2 regions of the Peribacillus muralis genome follow, and region 1 is predicted to be linked to the other one. Evidence: riboswitches for the same ligand, from Rfam matches in the RefSeq annotation. Region 1 holds a riboswitch; the other holds the start of a gene.

What was found. Region 1 has a riboswitch for thiamine pyrophosphate ahead of thiC (phosphomethylpyrimidine synthase ThiC). Riboswitches for the same ligand answer to the same signal wherever they lie in the genome.
Region 2: it holds a riboswitch for thiamine pyrophosphate, as region 1 does, so the genes downstream of both, ABE28_RS17195 (ABC transporter substrate-binding protein) here and thiC (phosphomethylpyrimidine synthase ThiC) in region 1, are expected to answer to the same signal.

What each region holds. Positions count from the first base shown of each region.
Region 1 is NZ_CP017080.1:786,498-789,918, reverse strand. It holds gene thiC (phosphomethylpyrimidine synthase ThiC) at 1-1,254, opposite strand, end outside; TPP riboswitch at 1,391-1,507, opposite strand; gene ABE28_RS03805 (HAD family hydrolase) at 1,623-2,411, opposite strand; gene ABE28_RS03800 (histidine phosphatase family protein) at 2,552-3,085, opposite strand; gene ABE28_RS03795 (hypothetical protein) at 3,348-3,421, opposite strand, start outside.
Region 2 is NZ_CP017080.1:3,535,172-3,538,592, reverse strand. It holds gene rarD (EamA family transporter RarD) at 1-592, shown strand, start outside; gene ABE28_RS17200 (hypothetical protein) at 657-1,487, opposite strand; TPP riboswitch at 1,719-1,828, shown strand; gene ABE28_RS17195 (ABC transporter substrate-binding protein) at 1,962-2,966, shown strand; gene ABE28_RS17190 (thiamine-binding protein) at 2,978-3,262, shown strand; gene ABE28_RS17185 (ABC transporter permease) at 3,259-3,421, shown strand, end outside.

The sequences.
Region 1 (3,421 bases):
GGCTTCTTGACACACTTCCAGCTGCTTATCCATGTTTTCCTTGATCAAATGCATCGGCACATGTCCAGGACCTTCCACCATGACTTGAACATCATGCTTCCAAGCAAGCTTCGTCAACTCGCCCAATGTTTCCAATTCTGCGAATTGTGCTTCATCATTCGCATCTGCAATCGATCCGGGACGAAGCCCGTCTCCTAATGAGAAAGAAATATCATATGTCTTCATGATTTTACAAATCTCTTCAAAATGGGTATAGAGGAAGCTTTCTGTGTGATGGGCCAGACACCATTGAGCCATGATCGACCCTCCCCTGGATACGATTCCCGTAACCCGCTTTGCTGTGAGGGGGATATACCGCAAAAGCACACCAGCATGTATCGTGAAGTAATCGACACCCTGCTCAGCCTGCTCGATTAACGTGTCCCGAAAGACCTCCCAATTTAAATCTTCTGCAATTCCATTCACTTTTTCCAAAGCTTGATAAATCGGGACCGTTCCAACTGGCACAGGGGAATTCCTGATTATCCATTCCCGTGTCGTATGGATATTCTTACCTGTGGAAAGGTCCATGATGTTGTCTGCTCCCCACCGTGTAGCCCAAGTCATTTTCTCCACCTCGGCTTCAATCGATGAACTGACGGCCGAGTTTCCAATATTCGCATTTATTTTCACGTGAAAATTACGCCCGATGATCATCGGCTCACTTTCAGGATGGTTAATATTTGCCGGAATGATCGCCCTTCCGCTCGCTACCTCTTCTCTCACGAACTCGGGATCGACATTTTCCCTAATTGAAATGAACTCCATTTCAGGGGTGATCAGTCCTTTTCGTGCATAATGAAGCTGGGTTACATTTCTACCCTCCCTCGCCCGTAACGGTTTCCTTTTCAATCCCGGAAAGATATCCGCATTGGACTTTGACCCTGTTTTTTTGTATCCGTTATCCTCGGGTTTTATTTCCCGTCCTTCATATGCCTCAACGTCTTCACGCTCCAGGACCCAGCTGCGTCTAATCGGGTCGAGTCCTTTATGAATATCCACCGGATATCCTGTATCCGTATAGGGGCCGCTCGTGTCATAAACCCGTAAAGGCGGATTCTCCTCCTCACCGAAGGTCCCGGTAGTCGGACTTAGCTTAATTTCGCGCATAGGAACTTTAATATCAAGTCTAGATCCCTCTACATACACCTTTTTACTTCCTGCAAAACTGGACATAATCGAAACGTTCAAATCGTTTACTGAATTACCCATCATGATTTCATTTCTCCTTTTCAATTGATTTAAAAAGGACAAAATCCAATCCATTTTTCGCACGAAAAAGCCAGATCTCCAATTTAAGACCTGGCTAACGTTAGTATGACTACAGGACTGACCAACTTAATCGTCAATGCTTAGTAGATTCTAACTTCCCCACGCTGGTATGAACCAGATCAGGTCCTGAGGGTTAAGAAGCTTTAACGCGCTTCTCTCTCAGCCCAACGTTTATTGGACACCCCTAGTCTGAACAATATAATCGAATACAGGGTAACTATATCTCACCCGTTTCATTCTGTAAATCATTTCAAAGTCCTAATATTTCCAGCATCAGCACCATGCTTCATTATGCAATCGAGATCAAAAATTCAATCCTCCAAGCTCGCAAGAATGGGGAATAACTCCGCCAAATGCCTGATTTCATAGGTTGGATGCACCTCAGTCCGTTCCTTATCCTCGCGGTTTATCCAGACCGACTTTATACCCACTCTTGATGCCCCGAGGATATCGGTCATTAAATTATCTCCGACCATCAATACTTCATCTTTATCCAAATCCATGATTTCCAAAGCATGCTCAAAAATGGACGCATCCGGTTTACCGCACCCGAACGCTCCTGAAATGACGATCCTATCAAAATATGGAACCAGTTCAGGTGTAATTTCAAGCTTCGTATTTTGCAGTTCTGGAGAGCCGTTCGTCAGCAAAAGCAATTTGTACTTCCCTTTCAATTCATCCAGTACTTGGAAGGACTCTTCGTAGATAAACGGTTTCTTACGCCTTTCGGCAGGAAAACGCTCTGCCAGCTCAAGCCCGAATTCAGGGTCATCGATTCCCAAGGCCTTCAAGCCCCTCGTCCAAGCTTCATTTCGGTAAGCCGGTACAATTTCCGCCATCTTCCTGAATTCGTCATGATCGTCGTTAAAATCACCCCATAATCCTTCAAAAGGGTTGATTCCGATCATCTGCGTAAATGCATATGTATCGTAAGAAGAGTAAAGCTCACGTGCTTCCTTTCGGACAGCTTCCTCAAACTCGCCGACATGTAAATCATATTTCTCACTAGCCGCTTCACATGTGGCGACAAAAGCCTCTTTCACACTTTTCTGATCCCAAAGTAACGTATCATCCAAATCAAAAAATACTGCCTTAACCAAATCATCCAACCTCTTTCCCCATTATGGAATTCGTTAAAATTACATTAGTACAATAATAAACTACAACCATGGGAAAATGAATAACTATTCGGAAAATGACTGGACCTTTCTTTAATCCATCATCTTGCGGAGATACTTCATCACCTTTCGAAAATATATAGCCTTCCATTGCTCGCAAGCTTGAATTTCGGACCTCCAAACCCCCGCCTTATCAGCTCTTTCCTTAAATAGACCATAAGTGCGGCATGACACACGATCAAGATATCTCTTTCCCCCTTTGCAAATATCTCGTCCAATACTTTATTGATTCTCCGCTTTGCAATCTTAATTTCCATTCTTGTTTGCTTGTTCATGACTGAGCAGCAGCGAATCCAGATGGCCCAAAGGATGAAGGGCAGCTTCACCTTCCCTTTCAGGGGCGGGGAAGGGATTTCCCGCAGCTCCTCCATAAAGTGAATCGTGCCAGGATAAATATGTTCCGCAGTCTTGACTGCCCTCGGCATATCACTGCAATAGCATTCCTCCCATTCCGTCTTACCTAATGGAGTCGATCCATAAATGATATCCGCAGCATCGTAATCGAGAAACCACTGCTTCATGTCATCCCCCGACACAGATCTCCCGGTCGGGAATTCATGTGACACCTTAAAATGCCTTACCAATCCAATTTTCATAAGTACTCCTCTTCACATGCAAATTCTTTTTTTCTCTCTACCATTAAATCAATATGTAATACCTTATACTCTATAAGGAACCATTCATTGAATAAAAGCGTTAGCATTACAATACTTTATCCCTCTGTTCTCTTATTTGGTACCCATTTCTTCACGTTACCTAACAAGGAGGAAGCATCACCGGGTGGCAAACAGCAAGTGAACGAGATATATCATCGTCTAATGGAAAAAAGAGAAAGCATTTGCCTTCTCCATCAATCTATTAACCCATGAATTGAAGTTCGGTGATCGTACATCTTTTCCTGAATTTATATTTCCCGCTTAAATCACTGAATT
Region 2 (3,421 bases), 2.2 Mb from region 1:
TCCGCTAGTCAGCGTCCTCTTGGGTGTAGTCGTCTTAAAAGAAAAATTGAGCGGAGCGCAAATCATGTCGTTCATGCTTGCCGGAATCGGAGTCCTGATCCTTGGGATTCACTTCGGCACCATTCCTTGGGTTTCCCTTGTATTGGCGATGACCTTTGGGTTGTACGGCTTGGCAAAAAAAATGATCAAGGCCGAATCGGCAATCGGGCTGACGCTCGAAACGATGATGGTAACGCCTCTCGCCCTTGGTTACCTCATATACTTGTCGACCCAGTCGGACATGCAATTCTTCACAAATGGGAGCACAGGATTGCTGTTAGTGGGCGGCGGGGTCGTAACGGCTTTACCTCTTTTATATTTTGCGAAAGGGGCAGAAAAGATCCCGCTCTCGATGCTTGGGATTTTTCAGTATATCGCTCCGACCTTATCCTTGCTGATCGGTGTATTCGTCTATCATGAAAGCTTTACGAAAGCACATCTTTTAGCCTTTTTGTTCATCTGGTCAGCCTTGGCTGTTTATACGCTCTCCATTACGAAATGGGGGCAGGCAAGCGCCCGCAGGTTCAAAAGCAAAAGGGATATTGGTGCGTGAATAAGAAAGATGCTTGGTGGATCTATCCTCCAAGCATTTTTTTATAGTGGCGAATGCATTTGCATCAGGAAAGGTGTATCTTCGAGCCTATTTCCGTAACGATCAAATCAGGGAGACTTGCCAGACAGGGAATGCTTTGGGCGCGGCCGGGATATGGTTGGATTATGCCATAATAATAGGAGCTATCCAGGCTAACGATATGGTTTGTCAGGTATGCCGAAATAGTGGCATTCGATTTTCGATTATCGTTTAGCTCATCAATGATTCCTTTGGAATTGGTAATGCCGATCCCATGCCCAAAAAAGAGATTCTTTCCTAATAATATCGCATTTTCACCTTGCCATTCAGGCGTTTTTTCATCATGTTCCGGGTTTTTGAAATATAAGCAGTCCCCCGGTATATAATCCGTGCCACGGTGGACGAGCAGGATCATATTCGTTGGGGGATGCCAATCATAAAGAACTAGGTCGGAAAAAAGGTAATCAAACTGCCTCGGACCGATTACATCCATAATGGCTCTTAAGAATGTGACGACTATTGCAGTCCCGCATTCGAAAGCATATTGCCTTCCATTTTGGAAAATGTCGGCAATCGCAAGATGGGGACGAATCCCTGGCTGGAGGGTGAAGGTGCCATCCTTTGCAAGGCGCCAGTATTGTGGATTGGTTTCCGATTCCTCGAGTGTTGCAAATTCTGCACCGCTTTTATCTAATGAAATGGCTGCCTCCATGACTCGAAGCCTCAACTGAATTTCGAAATTAAGCTCTTCCAAGCTCCCGTATTCAAAAACGGTCGCATATCCCGCCAGCAATTGGAGCAGTTCCATCGCTTTGGCAGATGGTATACCTGGCTGGATTTGACTGACATCTAACCATTTGTGATTAATCTTGATCATGATCATATCCACCTTTTGCTTATGAGTTATAAATCTGGTACATGGAAATGTGTGTGCAGGTCATACTCATTATATGATTACCTGCAAGGAAGTGACTATTTGAACGAGGAAAGGTGCCAGTAGTGAAGCCTGATTCGGAAATGAGGCCGCAAGGTGAATTTTTTAGCGGAAGCAAATTAGTTTTCCCTTTTCTCCATGAATTGATATAATGATAGAGAAAAGTCCATAGTGCGAGAAATGTAGGGGAGCCAGTATTGCTGGCTGAGATTGCGTCCTTTAGACGCTGACTCTTTGAACCTGATCTGGATGGTGCCAGCGGAGGGAACATATTATGACAGATTTTCCGTTTTGTATGTTAACGTCCGAACTCATTTTCGGGCGTTTTTTGTTTTTTTATGATGATTTGAAAAATGCCCCTGGCGCCCTTAATATTCCTGCATGTGGATCTTATATGATGAGTAGGAGGATACCCGCTTGAATAAATTTTTGCCATTGCTGACTTCGTTGTTCCTTTTAGCTGGATGTGGCGCCGGCGGAACGAACGAAAAAGATGAAGCAACAAAAAAGGAAGACAATGAAGGATTGAAAAAAGTATCGGTCGTGCTCGATTGGACACCGAATACAAACCATACAGGATTGTATGTAGCGAAGGAAAAGGGGTATTTTAAAGAACAAGGATTGGATGTGGAAATCATCATGCCAGGTGAAGCCGGAGCGGACAAGCTTGTGGCCTCCGGGAAATCCGAATTTGGCGTAAGCTACCAGGAGGCCATTACCCAGGCCCGCGTACAGGGTGTGCCGATTGTTTCACTGGCTGCCGTCATCCAGCATAATACCTCTGGATTCGCATCTCCTGCGGCAAAAAACATTAAATCACCAAAGGATTTCGAAGGGAAAACCTATGGTGGCTGGGGGTCGCCGGTAGAAAAGGCCATCATGAATTCACTCATGAAAAAAGAAAATGCGGATGTAAATAAAGTCGATATCGTCAATACAGGGGATGCTGATTTTTTCACTTCAGTTAAAAGGGATGTAGACTTCGCCTGGATTTATTATGGATGGACGGGTGTCGAGGCCGAGCTGAGGAATGAAAAGCTGAATATGGTTTACTTGACCGATTACTCGGATAAGCTCGATTACTATACACCTGTCTTGACAACAAACGAAAAGCTGATCAAAGAAGATCCAGAAACCGTTAAGGCATTCGTCCATGCAGCTTCTAAAGGGTATCAGTTTGCAATCGATGATCCCGATACGGCAGCGGACATTTTAATGAAGGCCGCCCCGGACCTGGATGCGAAACTAGTAAGGAAGAGCCAGGCGTGGCTTGCAGATAAATATCAGGATGATGCTCCGCGCTGGGGTGAACAGAAGCTTGACATATGGAAGAATTACAGTGATTGGATGAGAGAAAATAAGCTTCTTGAAGGTGAGTTCAAACCTGAAGAGGCGTTTACCAATGAGTTTCTACCAAATTAGGAGGAAGAAAAATGGCCAGTTCTTTAATTAGCATACAAATCATCCCTAAAGGTGAAAATGTCATTCCTTTAGTTGATGAAGCAATCAAGATCATAGATGAGTCAGGTGTCAAATACGAGGTTCACCCGCTAGAAACGACCATGGAGGGTGAGCTTGCCCAGCTATTTGCGGTGATAGAAAAAATGAATGAAAGAATGATTGAATTAGGTTCGCCGAACGTCATTTCCCAAGTCAAAATATTGTACCAGCCGAGCGGGATCACGATGGATACGTTGACGGAGAAGTATCGGGCATGATCGGAAGGAGAATTTGGAAGAAGGGGGCTCCCTTCTTTCTTTTAGTATTGCTGCTGATTGCATGGGAGTCAGCCACAGCGATATTGAAAATAGAAAAATGGCTGCTTCCTTCCCCATCTGCCATTTTCATTGAAGGTATCGAGTCCTTTCATAATCTTT